Regions from separate parts of the Staphylococcus sp. IVB6214 genome, predicted to be linked through region 2. Evidence: riboswitches for the same ligand, from Rfam matches in the RefSeq annotation. Region 2 holds a riboswitch; the other holds the start of a gene.

Region 1 (12,202 bases), 310 kb from region 2:
AGATGCACTTAACATGCAAAATTAGAGAGGCTTTAATATGTATGAAGTAAAATTAGACGCCTTTAATGGCCCTTTGGATTTATTACTCCATTTAATTCAACAATTTGAAATCGATATTTATGATATTCCGATGAATGCATTGACTGAACAATATATGCAGTATGTTCATGCAATGAAACAATTAGATATTAACGTTGCAAGTGAATATTTAGTGATGGCCTCTGAACTGCTTATGATCAAAAGTCAGCTTTTACTTCCAGATCATTCAACTGATGAACTGATTGATGAAGACCCACGTGAAGCATTAGTAGGCAAATTATTAGAGTATCAAAATTATAAAGAATATGCAGAGATGTTGAATGATAAGAGAGAAGCACGTACGCATTACTATACGAAAACAGCAACGGACCTATCTAAATACGAATTGACAGAAAGAATTCCTGAAGGGACACACATTGATCTGACAAAGTTAATCGTTGCTTATCAAAAAATGAAGCATCGAATTGCACTTAAAAAGCCAAAAAGTGTTGATATTCAAAAGGAAACATTTACGATTCAACAATCAACAGATCACATCTATCAACAACTTGATCAACGAGAAACGGTTACATTTTTTGATTTATTCACATTTAATGAATCAATAGAACATGTTGTCACATACTTTTTAGCATTGTTAGAGATGGCAAAAACCGGCATGATACAACTACAACAAATTGAAGCATTTCACAATATTCAAATCACTAAAGGAGTCAACTATGGAACACAATCTTAATGCAGCAATTACTGCTTTGCTTTATACAGTTGGAGAAGATGGCATTGAAGCGGAGCAGTTAATCAGCTCGTTAAACATTGATGAAGCGACTTTAGAAGAAGCAATGTCAGGACTAACATTGCCGGGTCTTACAGTCCAAAAGTATGGCAATACGTATGTAATGACAACCGAGAAAGAGATGGAACCTTATATTGAATCACTCATTCTGAATAAAGTCTCTACCAAGTTATCACAAGCTTCGATGGAGGTGCTGGCGATTATAGCATATAACCAGCCAGTCACACGAAGTGATATAGAGCTCATACGAGGCATTGCTTCTGATGGTCCTGTGAAAACACTCATAGCCAAAGGATTGGTCGAACCGAAACAACAACCCGATGTCAGAGGGCAGCAGTTATACACGACTGATTTGTTTTTAAATGTTTTTGGCTTAAATCATCTCGATGACTTACCAACAACTGACGAAGAAACCGAAGAAATCGAATCATTTTTTAGTAATCTTGTTAACCAGAAAGGACAAAACAACATATGAGTAAAGAGTTAGAACGTTTACAAAAACGCATTGCAAATAGTGGTTACACGTCACGCCGTAAAGCTGAGACTTTAATACAAGAAGGTAAAGTACAGGTGAATGGTAAGACAGTTACAGAGTTAGGAACAAAGGTACGTCCTTCAGATGAAGTGTCAGTTGAAGGTGTGCCATTAGAACTAGAAGATAAGTTGTATATTTTATTCTATAAACCAACACAAGTCATCACAAGTGTTTCTGACGATCGTGGACGAAAAGTCGTCACAGATTACTTTGATGATTTAGAAACGCGCATTTATCCTGTTGGACGTCTTGATTATGACACGTCAGGCTTATTACTTTTAACCAATGATGGAGAATTTACAAATTTGATGACTCATCCAAAATATAAAATTCCTAAAACATATATTGCGAAGATTGAAGGATATATTTTGCGAGAACAAGTGAAGGAACTCGAAAAAGGAATTGTGTTAGAAGATGGAAAAACACAACCAGCACAAGTGAAAGTTAAAAAACAAAACAAAGAGAAAAATACATCGCTCGTTGAGATAACTATAACAGAAGGACGTAATCGTCAAGTCCGTCGTATGTTTGAACATTTTGGCTTTAAAGTGAACAAACTTTCTCGCATAACATTCGGTCCATTGACTTTAAAAGCACTTGGTGCAGGTGAAGGGCGTGTCCTTTCTCCGCATGAAGTGAAAACTTTACGTCAACTGGCGCAAAGTAGCGTACAATAATCATTATTATTCAGTATCTCACATACTACAATCGTATGTTGAGATACTTTTTTTTATACCCAAAAGATGTCACCAATCTATCGGTATGCAAGATTAATAAAATATCAATTTAAAAGCGTGTAGACTATTAATTTTATTATCAAGTGTCAATCACAATATGATATAATAGGCATTGAATTGAGTTTAAATTAAACATAAGTGGGAGGTATGTCTTGTGACTAAGGAAATATTAGTCGTTGATGACGAAGACCGTATCAGAAAGTTATTAAGGCTATTTCTTGAGAGAGAAGGATATGAAGTGGCTGAGGCGAGCGATGGTCGTGAAGCCTTTGAACTAGCAACAAAATATGATTATGCGTGTATCTTGTTAGACTTAATGTTGCCAGAAATGGATGGCCTAGAAGTCGCAACGCGTCTTCGTGAGACAAAAGATACGCCAATCATTATGTTGACAGCAAAAGGTGAAGAGAACAACCGTGTTGAAGGGTTTGAATCTGGGGCAGATGATTACATTGTCAAACCATTCTCACCACGTGAAGTTGTTCTGCGTCTAAAAGCATTACTTCGTCGTACACAATCTGCAACTGCAGAACAGAACGAACCACACGCTCGTGATATGATTGAGTTTGAGCATCTGACAATTGATAATGATGCGCATAAGGTTTTAGCAGATGGCACACCTGTTAACCTTACACCAAAGGAATATGAGTTGTTGATATTCCTTGCAAAAACACCAAATAAAGTGTTTGATCGAGAACAGCTATTGAAAGAAGTATGGCACTACGAATTCTATGGTGATTTACGTACGGTCGATACACATGTTAAGCGTTTGCGTGAAAAATTAAATCGTGTTTCAACTGAAGCTGCATCTATGATTCAAACTGTTTGGGGCGTAGGTTATAAATTTGAGGTTACACAACCGGATGAAACGACTAAATAGCGTCGTAATAAAACTGTGGTTAACTATTATATTAATAGTAACGACAGTTTTAATTTTATTAAGTGCAGCACTGATTACATTTATTCAATATTACTTCACGCAAAATACAGAACAATCTTTATACAATAACGCAGAAAGTATTAGTGCCATCATAGAAAAAAGTGAGAATCGTCAAATGGCGATTAACCATAGTGAGATGCTGTTAGAAGGTAGTAAGGGCGTCATCATCTTACCAGAGAAAAACAATGCCATATCGAAGCATCCAGAGAAAAAAGAGATGCTAAAGTTTATTAACAAAGATGTAGATCTCAATAATATAAAACTCACGCAAAAAAAGGTCATAAAACATGTAACGATCAAGCTTGATGGACAAAAGAAATCATATTTACTGCTTGGCTATCCAACGTTAGATAAAGAAGGTCATAAGTCTGTCATCTATATATACGAGGATTTGAGAAGTATTTCCGATACGAATAACGTGATTGCAATTATTATTTTAATCACTGCAGTCATCTTCTTAATTATTACGACCATTTTCGCATTCTTTTTATCGACTCGGATCACAAATCCACTGCGTCAATTTAAAGAACAAGCACTGGAAGTTGCAAAAGGGCGGTACGACAAACAAGTACATGTCCAAACAAAAGATGAGATTGGTGAACTTGCGAGTGCATTTAACCAGATGAGTCACAATATCCAAAATCATATTGATGACATTACCAGTTCTAAAAATATTAGAGATACATTGATTAACTCTATGGCACAAGGTGTTTTAGGCATTAATCATAAACGACATATTATCTTATCGAATCATTTGGCACACAAAATGATGCTCGATATGAATCTAGATCACAAAGTATTATTTGATACGCAAATAAACGATACCTTTGAAAGCAAAACAACAGAATATCGTGAATATGAAATTAATCAAAAACATTACGCTGTGGTCATGAGTTATATCGATCAAATTCAATCTAATAAAGAAAGCGGCCTTGTTGTTATTATTAGAGATATGACACGAGAGCATCACATGGAGCAAATGAAGAAAGATTTCATAGCTAGTGTTTCTCATGAACTACGTACACCGATTTCACTATTACAAGGGTATACTGAATCCATTGTAGACGGAATCGTGACAGAACCAGAAGACATTCATGAATTTCTACTCATTGTTCTAGATGAAACGAAACGCTTAAGTCGATTGGTCAATGAGCTACTAGACGTTGCAAAGATTGATGCAGACGGTATTAACATCACAAAAGAAGTACGTCCGATGTCGGAATTAATCCATAAAATGTCGATGAAATATCGCCAACAAGCCAATGAACTGGCATTGACATTAGACTTCCAAACAGATGGCATCATGAATGATCTATGGGATTATGATTTTGATCGTATGGAACAAGTACTGACAAATCTTGTGGATAATGCATCTCGTTATACGAGACCAGGAGATACTATTTCAATTCAAGCTGAAGAAACTGACACTCATCAAATTTTAACTGTCAAAGATACGGGTGTAGGTATTTCTCCTGAACACTTAGAAAAGGTGTTTGAGCGTTTCTATAAAGTAGATGCTGCTCGTAAAAGAGGGAAAGAAGGAACAGGTCTTGGCCTCTTTATTACACGAATGATTATGGAAGCTCATCACGGTAAAATCACTGTGACAAGTGAAGTAGATAAAGGCACAACCTTTACCATTCAACTACCTAAGCATATAAATGAATAATTCAAAACAGAACGTTCTTCTTATTTCGTTTTCGAACAACGATAAGAAGAGCGTTTTTTGTCACTTGCTACCTTTTTAGTGACGACTTAGCCAAACATCTATATTGTATTTATTGATGTGATTCGTTAAACTTATGATAAATAAAATAATTGATTATTTCATCTTCGGGGTTGGGTGCAATTCCCTACCGGCAGTAATTTTTAAGCCTGCGACCCATAAATTTTTATTTATGGCTGATCTAGTGGAAGTCTAGAGCCGACAGTAACAGTCTGGATGGGAGAAGATGGAGGTTTCTTTGTGTTGCGCAAATGCCTCCTATTCGTGAAAGATGAAAGTCAGAAAAGGAGACATTTTAATCATGCAACAATCGAAACAAACAAGACAATTGATTATTGTCGGTATTTTAAGTGGGATTTCGGTGATCCTTATGTTCATCAAATTTCCATTACCTTTTTTACCACCTTATTTAACACTTGACTTTAGTGATGTTCCAGCGTTACTTGCAACATTTACATTAGGACCTATTGCAGGAATACTCGTTGAATTCATTAAAAACTTATTGAACTTCTTTTTCTATCTTGCTGATCCAGTTGGACCGGTTGCGAACTTTATTGCTGGTAGTAGTTTGCTACTCACTGCTTATGGTATTTATCGCTACAAGCCATCTACACGTGGCATGCTGATAGGTCTGGCAGCAGGTACGTTGATCATGACAATCGTACTTAGTATTATGAATTATTTTGTACTCTTGCCTTTGTATGGCATGATTATGAATTTAGCAGATATTGCGACAAATCTAAAAATCATTATCACAGCAGGTATCATACCTTTTAATATTATAAAAGGGTTTGTCGTCTCATTGTTATTCATCTTATTATATAAAAGACTAAAACACGTCCTTAAAATATAAAATAAGCAAACAAAAAGCGGTGTGATTGTGCACCGCTTTTTGTTTGCTTATCTATTTAAATTTAGCGCAATGTAGTGTACAATACGCATAAATTATATTATTCGAATTTTAATGCATCGCCATCAAAAGTTTCTTCTTCAACTTTGATAGAGTCAGTAGGGCAGCCTTCAAAAGCGTCCTCTAAATCTTCATACAGTTCTTCTGGTACCGGCGTTGTGCCTTGGTTATCATCTAAAATAACATAAGCGATTCCTTCATCATCATAGTCATAGATATCCGGGGCAGCTGCACCACAAGCACCGCATGCGATACAAGTATCCATATCAACAATCGTATACTTAGCCAAAATTTTCGCCTCCCTTTTCAAAGTGCCAGACTAACATTATAATTTCATTGTAGTTTGGATTTCTTAAATTTTCAATATATACGTTTTATTATTGAGGTGTTCAACATGAAATCAATCATTGCTTATATATATCAACACGCAAGCCCCAACAAAAATCAAAAAAGCATATATAATATTATCATAGGTAAAAAGACGCATCAAACCTTTTTTGATGCGACATCTCTAAATCTAATGAGTCTTTATGGGTGTGTCCCTAACTTATCATTTGATGATTATGAGAATATTGTAACGGCATCTACGAACGAAGAAATCACGCTACCTATCTCATCAACTGCAACATACTTTATGTTACAACATTCTTTTGTTACATTGCAACTTCTGATTCAAACATTGTCACATGCACAACACGGTAATATGAAGTTTGCACCACTAACATCTCATACTGAAACGCATCAACGAGTACGTGGTATTTATACAATGATTCAAAATCAACAACTTAACACACATGTAAAACAAGAAATATTCATGCTGTTCAAAACATTGAATGCCGAACATTCAGGAAGTATCGCACATTATTTTTTAACCGGGTATGACGAAACAATGTATACAATGAAGCAAGTTGGACAGCTCCATCAGATGGATGATGATCAATTGTTTATCACGCATTACATAGATTTGTTGACTATTTATCAGTTGCTTTCTGAAAAGGAAACCTATCCAATACTGCATCAATGTCTAGCAACTGAGCAACTGAGTTACACGTTATTCCGGACAAAGTCTCTTTTACTTCAAGGGTTATCTGTTTCTGAAGTCGCACAGCAAACACAGCTTACTGAAAATACAATCCATGATCATATTCTAGACCTATTTATGCGACATCATTTGACGAATTATCATGATTATTTAACGCAAGATTTTCACAGTTTTTTAGCTTTTTACGCACAACAACCTTTTCAAAAACTCCGATTTTATAAAGCACATTTTGAATATCTTAGTTATTTTGAAATCAAGTTGGCGATTATTGGTTTTGCGAAAGGAGTATTACATGCTTAAAACAGCGTTACAGCAGTACTTTGGTTTCTCACAGTTCAGGCAAGGGCAGGAAGAGTTGATTCAAAGTGTTCTAAATGGGGAAAATACTTTAGGTATTCTACCAACCGGAAGTGGTAAAAGCTTATGTTATCAGTTGCCCACATACATTAAACAACAACCTACACTTATTATTTCTCCACTTATTTCACTGATGGATGATCAAGTTATGCAGATGAAAATGAATGGCGAACGACGGGTTGTCTCCATTCACTCTGGCATGTCACAAAGTGAACGCCAACTGGCATTTCAACAGCTGGACAGTGCACTTTTTATATTTGTAAGTCCAGAATTCATCTTACAACCACATCATTTGAATCGTATAAGAAACTTGACATTAGGGCTAATCGTTCTTGATGAAGTACACTGTTTATCTGAATGGGGGTTTGATTTTCGACCGCATTATGCGTTAATTAATCAAGTTACAGACTTATACCAACATATTCCTGTATTAGGTTTAACCGCTACTGCAACAAGCCATTTGAAGTCAGATATTGAATTTGTTACAAAACGAACGTTTACATTATTACAATCTGATATGGATCGTACGAATATTTCTTTATCGGTAGAGCACATGACGTCATATCAAGACAAAATCGAATGGATTTTAGAAACAATCGCGACTTCTGGACCGACGATTATATATGTTTCATCTAAAAAAGTATGTTTGGACATTGCAGAGCAAATCTATGCTGCGGGTTATCTTACGGGGATTTACCATGCGGATTTAAGTTATGAAGAACGGTACACTGTTCAGCAGCAGTTTTTAAAAAATGATATCCGTATTATTGTCGCAACGAGTGCCTTTGGTATGGGCGTGAATAAGCCAGATATCCGTACAATCATCCATTTCCACTTATCCAATAGTCCTTCGAGTTATTTGCAAGAGATTGGTCGAGCTGGACGAGATGGCAAACAAAGTCAAGCTATCGCACTATATCAAGAAGATGACCAATACTTATTAGAATTGCTTGCAACAGCGCACCAGATTATTGAAGAAGATATTCATTTATTTGAACAGGGAACATTGATTGATCAAGAGAAACATGACATTTTATCTGTATTATCACAACGCTATTCAGTCGAGAAGCTCCAAAAAATATTTCGTCAAAATCATCAACAAAAAGTGAGAGCACTCCAACATATGCTGCAATATGCCAATATACAAACATGTCGACGTCAACAACTCATGCGCTATTTCAATATGTCTGTAAAAACGAATGGAAACTGCTGTGACATATGTGGAATATCCCACCAAATACATGAAAAAAACAGAAAAAAGGTATATCGAAAAATATCCTATGAAGAAAAATTAGAAACTTTGTTCTAATAAATCTCTCAATGCTTTACACCGTAATTTTAAACAGGCTATAATCTAATTAAGAAGTGTATTGAAAAAGTAATAATGGAGATGCGCACACGTTTTATTTTAGAAGTTGATTTAATATTTCTATTTGTAGCGTAAAAGAAAGGATGAAGAAAGTGTCAAAAGATAATTTCAAGGATGAATTTGAACGCAATCGCCAAGAAATCAATCCGACTAAAGAAGACCTATCAACAGCTGATGACACATCGAGCAAAGAAACAGATGCATCAGACAACAATAGCATGCAACATTTTCCACCACGAAATACACAGAGAAGACATCGAAAACGTGACCGCAATCAGCATAACGTAAAAGAGCATACTGATTCAGTTGAAGCAGAAAAATCTACACAATCTGAACAACATTCAAAACCAGTTAAAACGCCTGAAACAGACAAACAAGAAACGAGCAAAAAACAATCAGAGCAAGAGACGAAACAAACAGATCATGATACGAAAAAACAAGTCGCTGGTGCTGGTGTCGTAGCTGGTGCAAGTGCTGTCACTTCTAAGCAGCAAGACAAAGCAACGAAAGATTCAACGAACAATGATGATAAAAAGCACACAACAAATAACTTAGGGGTTGCGGGTGGTGTAGCCGCTTCGAAACCACACAACACAAAAAACAAATCTGATGATCAGCCATCATCAAATAAAGACAATAAAAAGAAGGCGGCCACGGCTGGTGTTGCTGCCGGTGCTGCCTTAGCTACTTCTTCTAAAAAACAAAGTAACAAAGCACATTCTGATACAAAGTCACCATCTAACAAGGATGATAAGAACAATGTGGCAACTGCGGGTGCAGGTGCGGCTGCTACTTCTAAAGGACAAGCTACTAGCACCAATACTAATTCTACATCAGAGGCGAACAACAGCAGTAAAAAGAAAGCTGCGGCTGCAGGTGTAGCAACCGGTGCAGGTGCGACTGCTACTTCTAAAGGACAAGCTACTAGCGCCAATACTAATTCTACATCAGAGGCGAACAATGGCAGTAAAAAGAAGGCTGCGGCTGCTGCGAGTGCCGCAACTTTGGGAGCGGGTGTAACAAAAGCTTCAGCAAAAAATAATGAAACACCTAATACATCTGTATCAAATGGTGCAGGTGGCGGTGGATTCTTAATGAGAATTCTCCCAATTATCGCAGCAATTTTAATTCTTGGAACAGTTGCGATTTTTGGTGGTATGTATTTATTCAATCAAGATCAAGGTTCAAGTCAAAACGATACTCAGCTTACACAACAATCTGATAAAAATGACAAAGAACAAGCGAAAAAAGATCAAGAAGCTAAAGAGAAAGCTGCAAAAGAGAAAGCAGCGAAAGAGCAGGAAGCGAAAGAAAAAGCTGAAAAACAAAGAATTGCGAAAGAAAAAGCCGAAAAACAAAGAATTGCGAAAGAAAAAGCCGAAAAAGAGAAAGCTGCAAAAGAACAAGAAGCACAAAATGCAGCAAACAATCAAAATGCGAATAATCAATATGCAAATCAAAATGGAAACCAACAAAATGCACAGCAACAGCAACAAAATGCAGGTAATCAGTCACATACGGTAGGTGGCAGCGAAAACTTATACCGTATTGCGATTCAATACTATGGTAGTGGATCACCTGAAAATGTTGAAAAGATTAGACAAGCGAATGGCATTAGTGGTAACAACATTAGTAATGGACAACAATTGATTATTCCATGATATTTAACGAGAAGAAGTATTCCATGTTTACTTGACGGTAAAAGGAATACTTCTTTTTGCGATTGTAACAGCAACTTGCATTGTCAAAACTTATTCATTTTGTTTGCTTTAAAAAGTTGCTATAATATTCGGGGATTAGATAGATTAATGTACGTAAATACCATGCTAGTATGCGAATAGGAGGCAACACTAATTCTAAAGTAGCATAATATGACAAAGCGTTTCATATTTTTAGTTTTAGTAGTAAAGATGAAAACAATTGAAAGTATTATTATCGGTGGCGGACCATGTGGTCTAAGTGCTGCGATCGAACAGCAAAAGAAAGGCATTGAAACATTAATTATTGAAAAAGGGAATGTCGTTGAAGCCCTTTATCATTATCCAACACACCAAACTTTCTTTTCTTCAAGTGACAAACTCAGTATCGGTGATGTGCCATTTATTGTTGAAGACTTAAAACCACGCCGTAATCAAGCACTCGTTTATTATCGAGAAGTGGTAAAACACCATCAATTAAAGATCAATACTTTTGAAGAAGTGTTAACCGTTCGTAAAATGAACAATCACTTTACGATTACCACAACAAAAGATGTGTATCAATGCCGATTCTTGACAATCGCAACAGGTTATTATGGGCAACCAAATACATTAGACGTTGATGGCGCTACTTTACCTAAAGTAATGCATTATTTTAAAGAAGCACATCCATACTTCAATCAAAATGTTGTTATTATTGGTGGTAAAAACTCAGCAGTTGATGCTGCTATTGAGTTAGAAAAAGCCAATGCTAAAGTGACGGTTATTTATCGTGGGTCAGAGTATTCACCATCTGTTAAACCTTGGATATTACCAAACTTCGATTCACTTGTTCGTCGTGGAAATATCGATATGTATTTCGATAGTCATGTAACAGAAATTACCGAATCAACGGTTACTTTTGAGACGAATGGTGAGACAAAAACAATCGACAATGACTTTGTCTTTGCAATGATTGGCTATCACCCAGATTATGACTTCTTAACATCAGTTGGTATCGATATCAATACGACAAGTTATGGAACAGCACCTGTCTATAATAAAGATACGTATGAGACAAATGTTGAAAACTGCTATATTGCAGGGGTTATCGCTGCAGGAACAGATGCAAATAGTATCTTTATAGAAAATGGCAAATATCACGGTGTATCTATCGCACAAGATATCTTAACCAAAAAGCAGTCACCATTAGAATCATAATGTCATTTAAAAAGTGAGTAGGAGACCTAAATAGGGTTTCCTGCTCACTTTTTTATGCTTAATCTATAATCTAGCCAAAGACGCTCAATGACCAAAGCTTACTAAAACATGAATATAATGCGTCCTTTCTTCAATAAGTTAGGGGATATTTTCCATTCAGAAGATAGCATGAACATATATGACCTAACTCAACTCTGATCATGGGACAGAAAACATCTACGTCACGAAGCTTGAATATATTCACACTTTCACTTTTTAATCAATCATTAAAATAGTGACGAATTTGATCATGATTGTAATGATTGCTTAATGCGACTAATAGTTTTAAACGTGCCTTCTGCCCATTTAAACCATTTGAGAAGATGACACCTTTATTTTGAAGTTGGTGTCCACCACCTGCATAGCTATAAACAGCACTCACAATACCATTAAACGATCTTGATACGAGAACTATCGGAATTTGGGATGCGAGACATTTGTCTAATCCCTCTAATGCGGTAGGCGGCAAGTTACCTTGTCCTAAAGCTTCAATTACGATACCGTCAACGTGCTGATCAGCATAAAATGCCAGTACTTCACTCCCCATATCCATGTGCGCCTTAATTAACGGTACATTCAGATGTGTATCAATTTCCGACAAAGTTGTCTTCTCATAAGGTCGATGGTGGAAATAAATACCTGACTTCGTGATCACACCTAGTGGTCCATGATTCGGACTTTGAAACGTATTCGTATTGGATGTGTGCGTTTTCGTCACATTACGTGCTGTATGTATTTCATCATTAAATACGACCATAACCCCTTTATGATGAGATGCATCTGCTACCGCGACCCGAATGGATGCGATAAAGTTGTATAAG
Region 2 (12,202 bases):
AATAATTTTAACAAAGATATCATTGTCTCACTCCCAAATCTTTCTCCAGTATAACATGAGATATTTGTTGTCAAAATGGAGAGAAATACTATTCACCTAATGATGTACAATTTGACGTAAAATAGGGTATAACATGATGAAATGAAATAATGAAGGTGATAATAATGAAAGTAGCAATAGTTGGAATGGGGACTGCAGGTGTCAGTGTATTAAGACAGCTAGTAAAGCATAAGATGTTTGAACATTTACAAGTGGATATTTACGACAATAAAAAGAACATGGGGCAAGGAGAACCTTTTCAAAATGATAGTGAAGATTTACTGATTAATGTCCCAGTCGACATGTTGTCTTTAAACCTTGATAATATAAAAGAATTTCGAGAGTGGTATACGTCGCAAGATGATTTTGATTATGGGGATGCTGAATATTTGCCGCGTTATGTATTCGGGCACTATATGAAAAGTTATCTTGATCAATACGTGAAGCGTTATGACAATATTCATGTCATTCCACATGAAGTGACACAGATAGGTGTGGTTGAAGAAGAGAAAGAAATTTCAGTGAAAAAAATAATTGTACAGACTGATGAACATGATAGCCGCAGTGCTGTTTATGATTATGTTTTTCTATCAACAGGGACATTCTCATACAATGATCCATATGACTTGAAGGGAAGTCCGAAGTATATCTATGAACCATATCCAGCAAATCGAGCATTAGATGATGTTAGCGAGCGAGACAAAATAGCTGTCATTGGTACTGGTTTGGCTAGTTTAGACGTAATACGTTATGTATTGAAGCATCACGATCAAACACTTGTTTTGGCAAGTCGAGGCGGGCAATTACCAAGTGTACGTGGTGAGATGATCACAGTAACTTTGCAGTATATGACGAGAGAAACTTTCGATGAGATTAAACAAAATCATATGGGGACTATCCCATTGAGTATTCTGAAAGCACTGTTCAAAAAAGAATGCGATGCTTTAAACATACCGTTTAAAACTTTAATTCATCGACGAACAGGAAATGTTGTAAGGGATTTGCAATATGATTTGGCGCATCCGGAATCATTGGGATTGCTACAAAGTTTTCTAATGGAACTTAAAGATAATATGAACTGGATATGGAATAGTTTAACGTATGATGACCAGCAATTATTTCTCGAACGTTATTATCAATATTTCAAAGAGAATATGAATCCGATGCCAAGAGATACCGCACAATTTATTATTGATGCGATTGAAAGTAGTCAATTAGAAGTATACGCAGGGCTTGAAAAAGTAGCACGTTTGAATGGTCATTACCAATTGGAATTTGAATCAAACCAACAAGATATGACAGTAGATGTCATCATAAATGCAACAGGACCTAAGAAAAAGTTGAGTCAGTTAGATGCGTCAGATGGTTTATTATTAAATATGGCAAATAAACAAATTGTTCAAGCACATCCGATTGGTGGTATTCAAATCGTACCAGAAAGTAACGAAGTCATAAGCCCACGTTATGGAACCTTATCGAACTTACGTGCATTTGGTCAGATGACGAATGGTGTTAATTTTGAACGTAATGGTGTCACAATGATTGTTCAGCAAGCTGTGAATAGCGTGGCACAACTCTATATGCAACTGACTAAATCATATGATATTGAATAGGTATCATTTCTGAATATATCTTATGGCAACAATATTAATTTGGCAATATGATTGAATTTGTTAGAACTGTGATTTAATTGTTATGAAATCATAAAATAATTCAACAAAATAACGCTTGCAAATTAATTGTCAATATTGTTAAAATGCGTTAAGCTAAAATCGAACAGTTGTTGTCATTGAACAACGGCTGTGTCGTATCTTGAATCTCAAACAATTTCATTATGATATTCTTTCGGGGCTGGGTGGAAATCCCAACCGGCAGTAAATTAAGCCTGCGACCCGTAGAGAACATTGATTTGTGCTCTATGGCTGATCTAGTGAGAATCTAGAGCCGACAGTAAAAGTCTGGATGGGAGGAAGAATGATCAGTAGACCATGACATGCATAGTTTGTGTTTTTACAACATGAAGCTACTGCTTATTTTGTGATGGCAAATTTACTGAATTTATCTCTGTATTTTGATATACAGAATAAGTATAAAACCGACCACTCGAATCTAAAAATTTTCGAGTGGTTTTTTGTTTATTGATTTGAGGTGATGACAATGGAATATTATTTAGAATATGCGATTCGTTTAGCTGAGATGGTAGAAGGACAAACTGGTGTCAATCCACCCGTTGGTGCAGTGATTGTCAAAGATGGCAGAATCATAGGGATAGGTGCACATCTTAAAAAGGGCGACAAACATGCTGAAATTCAAGCGATTGATATGGCAGGTGCTCAAAATGTAGCAGGCGCAACAATATACGTCTCTTTAGAACCTTGTTCGCATTATGGTGCAACACCGCCATGTGCCGCAAAGATTATTGAAACGGGTATTCGTAGAGTTGTATACGCTGCAAGAGATATCACGCTACCCGCAACGGGACATGAGATGATGGCAGAGAAGGGTATTGACGTTCAATATACGCCACACCCACGTGCAGATAAGTTATATGCATCATTTTTTGCATCCAAAACGACTGAAGTACCAATCGTGACTGTAAAGGTAAGTGCGAGTTTAGATGGTAAGCAGGCAACTGATCATCAACAAAGTCAGTGGATTACGTCAAAAGCTGTCAAAAGTGATGTGTTTCAACTGAGACATACGCATGACGCCATTATTACAGGTAACGGTACACTAGAAGCGGATGATCCAAGCCTTACTGTACGATTGCCAGAAGGACGTCATCCAGCGCGTATCGTTATGACACGTTCAGGTCATATCGATTGGCATGCAGCAATGTTTCATGATCAACTAGCGCCAGTATACATATATACTGACAATGAGTCATTGGTGTCGCCATTAGACCATGTACACGTCGTACATCTATCATCAACAGATGTAAAAACTGTTTTACACGATTTATATAGAAAAGGTTTTGGTCGTGTTCTTGTAGAAGCTGGACCAAAATTAACTTCACAATTTTTAACTTTCGAATTTATTTCAACCTTCATCCTTTATTTAGCCCCGAAAATAATAGGTGGTCAAGGGAAATATCAATATTTTCAAACAGATGGTGTAACGCCACTTGACCAACTTACAAATTTTGAAATTGTCCACTCTGAAATGATAGATACTGACATCAAATTACAAATGAAAAGGAAGTGATGTCATGTTCACAGGTATCGTAGAAGAAGTTGGCACTATTCAATCAATAAAAAAACAAAACCCTACGACTGAATTAACGATTCAATGTGAGAAGATATTAAGCGATATGAATATTGGTGATTCTATTAGTGTGAATGGCACATGTTTAACAGTTGTGAGATTTGATTCATCTACGTTTACTGTGCAGGTCATCATGGGAACAGAAAACAAAACATATTTAGCTGAACTGTCTACCGGTCAACCCGTCAATCTGGAACGTGCACTGCTTGCCACTGGTAGGTTAGGTGGTCACTTTGTGCAAGGACATGTTGATGATAAAGGCGTCATTCTTAATATTAAGCAGTCTCAAAATGAATGGATCTATACAATCAAAGCACCGCATCACATCCTTAAACAAATGATTCCACAAGGGTCAATCGCTGTGGACGGTGTGAGTTTAACAGTTTTCAAGAAAGAAGCGACAAGTTTTGATATTCACTTAATTCCTGAAACACGTAAAGCAACGATCTTATCGACGAAAAGACAAGGAGACCCTGTACATTTAGAAACAGATATGCTGTTCAAATATGTAGAAAATATTACGCGACAAAATGATGGTGTTTCTTTAGATCATTTATTAAAAGCAGGTTTTTAGAATCGTATTGTATTCAAGGAGGGTTAATATGCATTTTGATAAAATAGAAGACGCATTAATTGCTTTGAAAAATGGTAAATCAATCATTGTTTGTGATGATCAGGATAGAGAGAATGAAGGAGATCTACTAGCCATTACGGAATGGATGCATGATGACACGATTAACTTTATGGCTCGCTATGGACGGGGACTTATTTGTTGTCCAATCGATCGGACAATTGCAGAACAAGTAGGGATTGATGCAATGGTTCAAAATAATACAGATCCACATTCTACCGCCTTTACGGTTAGCATTGATCATGTCAATTCTACAACGGGTATCAGTGCATTTGAACGTACACAGACTGCACGTGCATTAATTGCTGATCAATCATCAGCGGCAACATTTAGTCGACCGGGTCATGTTTTTCCACTCATTGCACACGAACAAGGTGTGTTAGGACGTCGTGGCCATACAGAAGCGGCTGTTGAGCTTGCGAAACTAACAGGTGCAAAACCAGCAGGTGTAATCTGTGAAATTATGAATGAAGATGGCACAATGGCAAGAGGTGACGACCTACAAATCTTCAAAGAAACACACGGTTTATATATGATTACTATTGAAGATTTAGTCACATACATCAAAACAACACAGTCACTTATCGAAAAAGAGGCAAAAGTTCAATTGCCTACACGATATGGAACATTTGATATGTACGGTTTTACATCAAAAATCGACGGTTCAGAATTGATTGCTGTCGTTAATGGTGATATTCACGATGAGATGAATGTGCGTATCCATTCTGCATGTGCAACAGGTGATATCTTCCATAGTGCACGATGTGATTGTGGTGAACAATTAGAATTTGCGATGTCATATATTCATGAACACGGTGGAATGGTTCTTTATTTACCGCAAGAAGGTCGTGGTATTGGATTGATGAATAAGTTGAAAGCATATGAATTAATTGAACAAGGTCATGATACTGTTTCGGCGAATGAAGCACTTGGCTTTGCACCAGATATGCGTGATTATGATAATGCAGCACAAATTCTGAAATATTTTGGTATTTCATCTGTGAATTTGATGACAAACAATCCAGAAAAATTTGAAGGATTAGCACATTATGGCATTACAATGGCAAAACGCATTCCTGTTATAACGGAAACAAATGAACATAATCATGACTATATGCAAGTTAAAAAAACTCAAATGAGACATTTAATATAACTGGAGGAATAAAAAATGAACTTTGAAGGACAATTAGTAGGTAACGGTTTAAAAATTGGGATTGTAGTAAGTCGTTTTAATGATTTTATTACAGGTCGCTTATTGGATGGTGCATTAGATGCGTTAAAACGTCATCAAGTTGATGAAAATGAAATAGATGTTGCATACGTACCGGGTGCATTCGAGTTACCAATCGTTGCTAAGAAAATGGCACAATCAGGTAAATACGATGCGGTTATTACGCTAGGATGTGTGATTCGTGGGGCAACTACACACTACGATTATGTATGTAATGAAGCGGCGAAGGGCATTGCAAAAGCAAGCGACGACACAGGTATTCCAGTGATTTTCGGTGTGTTAACAACTGAGAACATTGAACAGGCGATTGAACGTGCAGGTACGAAAGCAGGCAATAAAGGTGCGGAAGTTGCAGTTGGTGCAATTGAAATGGCAAACTTATTAAAAGCAATTGGATAATATGAATGAAAAACGACCCTTGAAGTATTCAAAGCTCCAAGGGTCGTTTTATACTATCATTTCTTTTTGTTACCTCTGCCCAACAATAATGCTGACAAGCCAAGGGCACCTATAATAAAGAGTGGCTTCGGCTTAACGAATTCTTTGAAGGCAAGCGCCAAGTTTTGTGGGCGCTCAGCTAAACGTCTCATAAAGTAACCGAACCAATCATCACCGTATGGGACATAAATTGTAAAGTTATAGCCTTCTTTCGCAATAGATTCTGCAAGTTCAGAACGGAATCCATATAGCATTTGGAATTCAAATTTTGATTTGTCAATTTGATTTGCTTCAACAAATGCCTTCACATGATTGATTACATTGTGATCATGAGTTGCAATTGAAGTAAAGTTCTTCGCATTTAGTAGTCGTTTTTCAATTAAACGAATATAATTGTCATCGATTTCTTCACGTGTTTGGTAAGCAATATGTGAAGATTCTTTATAGGCCCCTTTTACTAAACGTAAGCGTAAGTCTGGATACTTATCGATAAGTTCATCTGCCTTGAATAGATATGCTTGAATGACTGTTCCTACATTTGAAAATTCTGATTTTAATTGATCAAGTGTGTGTGTAATATCTGATAAGCTATCATATTTTTCCGTATCAAAGTTAATGTGCATTTGATCATATTCAGCTGCTTGCTTTACAATTTCATAAGCATTGTCATAAGCGAGTTGCTGGTCGAACTCAGCACCTAATTGACTTAACTTGATTGAGACGTGTGCATCTAGGCCGTTTGAATGAATCGCTGACATGATTTTTAAAATATCATCTTTTGCAGCGATTGCTTCTTGTTTTGAGTTTACAAATTCTCCTAAATTATCAACTGTTGCCGCAATGTTTTTATCGTTAAGTCTACGAATTGTTTTCACCACATCCTCAATCGTGTTACCAGCTACTACTTTGTTGGCACCTAAAGAAGGTCCTACTTTTTTAGCTGATTCGTTAAGAAAGGCATTATTAGATAATGCGATGAAAAAATCTTTAAATAAACCCATTTTTATTCCTCCCATAACTTTGTTTTACGAATTAACAATAGTGTATCACGAACAATAATGTGATGAAAACGTTTTTATATTGAATCTTTACAATAAAATATACAAAAAGTGATAAACCGAGTGAATTAACTTATTACCTTGAATCAGTGTAATAACCATAAATAAAGGCACTATTATGCAATTTGTTGTGATGCGATAAATTGTTTTTTTAGAATATTGATACGCAGTTTTTTATATGAGAATTCTCGCAAAAGCTTGTGATAAATATTAGCAATTATATAGTGTGTCGAGATATAATAACATGTAAAGTGTTAAGCAAGGAAGGTTAGGTATATTATGTGGAAATGGGAAACAGTTAGTGAAGCAAAGGGTGTCGTGGTCATTGTTCATAATATTTTAGAACATACAGGAAGATATGCCTATGTCATCACACATTTAAGAAGAAATGGATATCACGTCATCATGGGTGATTTACCCGGTCAAGGTCAAACTTCAAGAATGAACAAAGGACAAGTTGAAAGTTTTGAACTTTACCATGAGTCTGTTTTAGAGTGGTTAAAAATTGCAGAAGGATACCATCTCCCAATATTTGTAATGGGTGTTGGACTCGGTGGATTAATATCAATGAATTTACTCGAGAAGGTCGATCTAGGTATTGAAGGGCTTGTTTTAATTGCGCCACTTTTAGCATTTCAAAATAATGCACACACACGTAAAAATGTTTTATCATCTCATATCGGTGATGTATCGAAGTCGGCAAAGTTTGATTTGGGATTTGAAGTAGAAGACTTAACATCAAATAAAGAAGTTCAAGAAGACACATTAAATGATGCATTAATGTTAAAAAAAGTAAGTTATCATTGGTATCAAGAAGTCATTAAACATATGAAAGAAACAACTGACAATATTCAAAACATGAAACCTGTCCCACTCTGCTTGATGTATGGAACAGAAGACCACGTGACAGACGTAGATGTTACGAAACAACTCGTATCAGTTATTAATCATGAAGAATTATACTTTAAAGCATGGCACGGTCTTGCGCATGAAGTACATAATGAGCCACAGAGAGAAGCTGTCATGCGTTACATTTTAAGCTTTTTGAACAACCGCGTTTTTACAGCCGGATTTTTAGTAGAGGATGAAAATACACTGACATAGTATTTCAAACAATCAATGAGCTAAAGTGTATCAGTTACTACCTAAATTAAAATGCCGGAAAGTTAAGTAAATAACACAATCTATTATTGTAATTACTCACTAATTTCAACAATTAAGTGACACGAAATTTTAATTAAATTCTATAATATTTGTTTCTACCTTGAAGTTAAATAAAAAGCGTGTTAAATTAGAAATGTGAAATTCTTCACATTACGTTGAGAACAATACATTTAAATAGATAGATTGGAGAGAAACTTCATGGCGAAAAAAGGTAATAAAGTAGTATTAGTAGGTAACGGTGCAGTAGGAGCAAGCTACGCATTTACAATGGTGAGTCAAGGTGTAGCAGACGAATTAGTTATCATCGACATTAACGAAGATAAAGTATTAGGTGATGTACTTGACTTAAATCATGGTGCGCCTTATGCAATGTCACCTGTTAAAGTTAAAGCTGGGCAATATTCAGACTGTGGCGATGCAGACTTAATCGTTATCTGTGCGGGTGCACCTCAAAAAGTTGGGGAGACACGTTTAGACTTAGTTGAAAAGAATGCAAAAATTTACAAAGGTATCATCACACCTATTATGGAAAGTGGTTTTGACGGTATCTTCTTAGTTGCAGCAAACCCAGTAGACGTTTTAACTTATGTCACTTTAAAATACTCAGGTTTACCAAAACACAAAGTCATTGGTTCAGGTACAATCTTAGATACAGCACGTTTCAAACACTTATTAAGTGAAGTATTCGATGTTGCACCAACAAGTGTACATGCAAATATTATTGGTGAGCACGGTGACTCAGAAGTACCAGTATGGTCAAGTGCAACAATCGCAGGTCAACCATTATATGATTTATTGAAAAATGACCCAGAAAAAGAACATCTTATTGAAGACATCTATGTGAATACACGTGATGCAGCTTACGATATTATCAAAGCAAAAGGTGCAACATACTATGGTGTTGCAATGGGATTAATGCATATCTCTAAAGCAATCTTACGCAACCAAAACGTTGTATTAACTGTTTCTAGCTTCTTAGAAGGTGAATACGGTGTTGATGGTGTATACACTGGTGTGCCAACAGTAGTAAACGGAGAAGGTGCGGTTCGCATCATCGAAACACCATTAAATGAAGATGAACAAGCAAAATTTGAAAAATCTTCTAAAATTCTTAAAGACATGCAAGACTCAATCAGTCATTTATTCTAACATTTTAATAATACAGAAAAGCTGGGAGATGATTCCCAGCTTTTTAATTTTGAAAACCTGCAAGTACGATTTAAACTTTTATAAAAGTATGTGATATACTCTGTTTAAATTAAAAAAAGAGATCATAAAATGATGAATGAAACTTTAGTAATTCAAATTCAAGATAGACGCTATTTCGAAGAGACTGATGAATTAGGGAGAAACTATATAGGTTATAGTCCTGATTTATCTGATGAACAAATTTATGAAGCAGCTCGTGGTTTTTGGTCTTTGAATCCTAGCAGAGTATTTCAAATTGATCGTATTTTTGTCGTTTATAATGATCGAATTGTTTTGGAAACTAATTTAACAGGACTACAACGAATTCACAATGGAAAATATTATTTCACTGGTGATATTATTAATAACTCAGAATATGTTGGCAAAAATATTAGATTAAATAAGTCACAAAATAGAATTAACTATATTGATACTCTTGAACTTAAAGATCGAATTTATTAAGTTAATCATTGGGGTTACAGATAAAACACAATACTATAAAGCACTTTTTTGGTGTACAATCTGAAATGTTTGTGCCTTTTTTTACTTAATAATAGCTTTGTTCTTTTTCATATACGGCTAAAATGACAGTGGGGCTGGGACAGAAATCTTTTATAGCAAAAAAAGATTTTTGTCCCAGCCCCAGTTACATCATTAAAAATGAATTTGAAGTTAATTTAATATCATCTTAGCAACTTACATCATTTGATAGTCATTAAAAATTATTTTTTTACGGTACACAAGTTAATTTTAGTTTTAATGATATTTTCTTGGGTAAATAATAAGTGATGATTATTTTTACGAGATGGGAGCGTATTTCATGAAGAATCATAAAGCAGAAAAAAGTGGTATACAAGCATTATTTTCATTACAATCTGAAATTGAATCTGTTTTTACAGCAATTGCTGAAAAATATGAGTTAACAAAAGAAGAGCTGTTAATATTGCTGACGATATGGGATAAAGGCGATATGACATTAAAAGAGATGGATCAATTTGTGCCAATCAAATCTTATAAACGCTCAAGAACTTATAATCACTTAGTCAATCAAAAATGGATTCATAAGGAACGACCTGAAAATGATGAACGAACGGTTATGATTTATTCTAATGAAGACATGCAAGACAAAAAGAGAGAGTTACTGTCTCTCATTGTCTCAGAAACTAAAAACCACCAAAAGTCAATGAGTCAAAATTTTAATCAAATTATGCAGATGGCACATGTGTAATTCGATTAAAATTTTAAATAGATGATTTTAAACAAGAAAAACTGGTGAGATATTCCATTAATATCTCACCAGTTTTTTATCTTTTTTCAATGGCTACAACATAGGGTGGGTTATTTTGTTGGTTTAGAAAACTATATTGTAAAATATGTGCACGCTGTTGATCAAAGTTTTTAAAAAACTGATATAATTGTTCGCTTTCATATTTTCCTTCTGGATGACCTGGATAGATCACGATGACAATAATGCCTTCTTTTCGTAAATGTTTAAAAATGTTCTCAATCGCTAATATCGTTGTTTCGGGCTGTGTCACAATCGTTTTGTCACCTTTAGGCAAATAACCTAAATTAAAAATGGCGGCATCAAGTTGTGATAGGTGTTCAGGTGTTAGCTGGTCGATAATGTTTTCATGACCTATTTGGAACAATGATACATTATTAAATCTCGCTATTTTCTTTTCAGTCGTAGCAATGGCTGATGATTGTATATCACAGCCATATACATGTCCTTCTGGTACAGATTGTGCAAGAAATACTGTATCATGGCCGTTACCACATGTTGCATCAATGACTGTACTGGTTGGTTGGATATGTGATGATATTAAATCTTTCGCAAATGGTAAGATGCGCTGCACAATCATTTTAATACCTCTGCTGTATATCGTGCACCTTGTACGGTGCCACGACGTTCTAGTTCTGCATCGATATCATTGAGTACTTCCCATTTGTTTACACTCCACATCGGTCCGACCATCAAGTCAATCGGTCCATCACCAGTAATGCGATGAACAATCATTTCAGGGGGCAATATTTCTAGTTGATCACATACTAAGTTGATATATTCTTCCTTAGTCATAAATTGTAGCAAGCCTTTATCATATTGCTTTACCATCGGCGTCCCTTTTAGCAAGTGTAGCAAGTGGATTTTAATTCCTTGTACATCCATTTCTGCGACTGTTTTCGCCGTTTCCATCATCATATCGTAATCTTCACCGGGTAAACCGTTAATGATATGACTACATACACGTATGCCATGCTTACGTAACTTTGCAACACCTTCATAATAGACATCCATATCATGTGCGCGATTGATAAGATCTGAAGTTGTTTGATGTACAGTTTGTAGACCTAGTTCAACCCATAGATAGGTGCGTTCATTCAGTTCTGCAAGGTATTCAACGACATCATCTGGTAAGCAGTCGGGACGTGTGCCAATCGAAAGTCCTACAACACCTTCTTCTTGTAAAGCCGCTTCAAATTTTTCACGCAATACGTCAACAGGCGCATGTGTATTTGTAAATGCTTGAAAATATGCGATATATTTTCCTTCATGCCACTTTTCATGCATACGAGACTTGATTTCTTGGAATTGAACTGGAATTGCATCTGCACGATTACCAGCAAAATCACCACTTCCTGCAGCTGAGCAAAATGTACACCCACCGTGTGCTACTGTTCCATCTCGGTTCGGGCAGTCAAATCCACCATCGAGTGCCACTTTAAAGATTTTTTGTCCAAATTGATTTTTTAGATGGTAGTTTAATGTATGATAACGTTTGTTTTCAAAAGCATAAGGAAATACTGTTCCCATGTTTCTCGTCCCTTCTATTTATGACAATATATTCAAAGATTTTACCATATTTTTGCATGTCATGTTATATTGGTGCATGAGACTTAAAGAGAAAGAGGGATTTTGATGCGAATGCCAAGTGCAATTTGGTGGCTAGTTATCGGTATGGCAATCAATATCACAGGTGCCAGTTTTTTATGGCCATTAAATACAATATATATGGCACAGGAGTTGGATAAGTCACTCAGTACAGCAGGATTCGTGCTGATGATCAATTCAATCGGGATGATTGGGGGCAATCTTCTTGGAGGATCTATGTTTGATCGACTAGGTGGTTATCGTACAATCATGATTGGTACAGTTTTTAGTTTAGTGGCCACAGTGTTATTAAACTT

The links. A riboswitch is a leader RNA that binds a small molecule or an ion and turns the genes downstream of it on or off. The one in region 2 is predicted to bind FMN.
Region 1: linked by a shared signal. The riboswitch ahead of MUA51_RS05355 (ECF transporter S component) and the one ahead of ribD (bifunctional diaminohydroxyphosphoribosylaminopyrimidine deaminase/5-amino-6-(5-phosphoribosylamino)uracil reductase RibD) in region 2 are both predicted to bind FMN.

The regions. Positions count from the first base shown of each region.
Region 1 covers NZ_CP094723.1:1,103,277-1,115,478, reverse strand. The annotation lists gene MUA51_RS05380 (segregation and condensation protein A) at 38-772, shown strand; gene scpB (SMC-Scp complex subunit ScpB) at 756-1,304, shown strand; gene MUA51_RS05370 (pseudouridine synthase) at 1,301-2,041, shown strand; gene MUA51_RS05365 (response regulator) at 2,256-2,981, shown strand; gene MUA51_RS05360 (ATP-binding protein) at 2,965-4,710, shown strand; FMN riboswitch at 4,867-4,999, shown strand; gene MUA51_RS05355 (ECF transporter S component) at 5,069-5,620, shown strand; gene MUA51_RS05350 (ferredoxin) at 5,718-5,966, opposite strand; gene MUA51_RS05345 (helix-turn-helix domain-containing protein) at 6,072-7,019, shown strand; gene MUA51_RS05340 (RecQ family ATP-dependent DNA helicase) at 7,012-8,385, shown strand; gene MUA51_RS05335 (LysM peptidoglycan-binding domain-containing protein) at 8,538-10,106, shown strand; gene MUA51_RS05330 (YpdA family putative bacillithiol disulfide reductase) at 10,356-11,342, shown strand; gene MUA51_RS05325 (asparaginase) at 11,602-12,202, opposite strand, start outside.
Region 2 covers NZ_CP094723.1:1,415,296-1,427,497, reverse strand. The annotation lists gene MUA51_RS06860 (FAD/NAD(P)-binding protein) at 165-1,652, shown strand; FMN riboswitch at 1,877-2,017, shown strand; gene ribD (bifunctional diaminohydroxyphosphoribosylaminopyrimidine deaminase/5-amino-6-(5-phosphoribosylamino)uracil reductase RibD) at 2,197-3,243, shown strand; gene MUA51_RS06850 (riboflavin synthase) at 3,248-3,877, shown strand; gene ribA (GTP cyclohydrolase II) at 3,906-5,087, shown strand; gene ribH (6,7-dimethyl-8-ribityllumazine synthase) at 5,103-5,564, shown strand; gene MUA51_RS06835 (proline dehydrogenase) at 5,621-6,604, opposite strand; gene MUA51_RS06830 (alpha/beta fold hydrolase) at 6,941-7,765, shown strand; gene MUA51_RS06825 (L-lactate dehydrogenase) at 8,024-8,974, shown strand; gene MUA51_RS06820 (hypothetical protein) at 9,104-9,475, shown strand; gene MUA51_RS06815 (transcriptional regulator, SarA/Rot family) at 9,834-10,241, shown strand; gene mnmM (tRNA 5-(aminomethyl)-2-thiouridylate-methyltransferase MnmM) at 10,318-10,878, opposite strand; gene mnmL (tRNA modification radical SAM protein MnmL/YtqA) at 10,875-11,828, opposite strand; gene MUA51_RS06800 (MDR family MFS transporter) at 11,934-12,202, shown strand, end outside.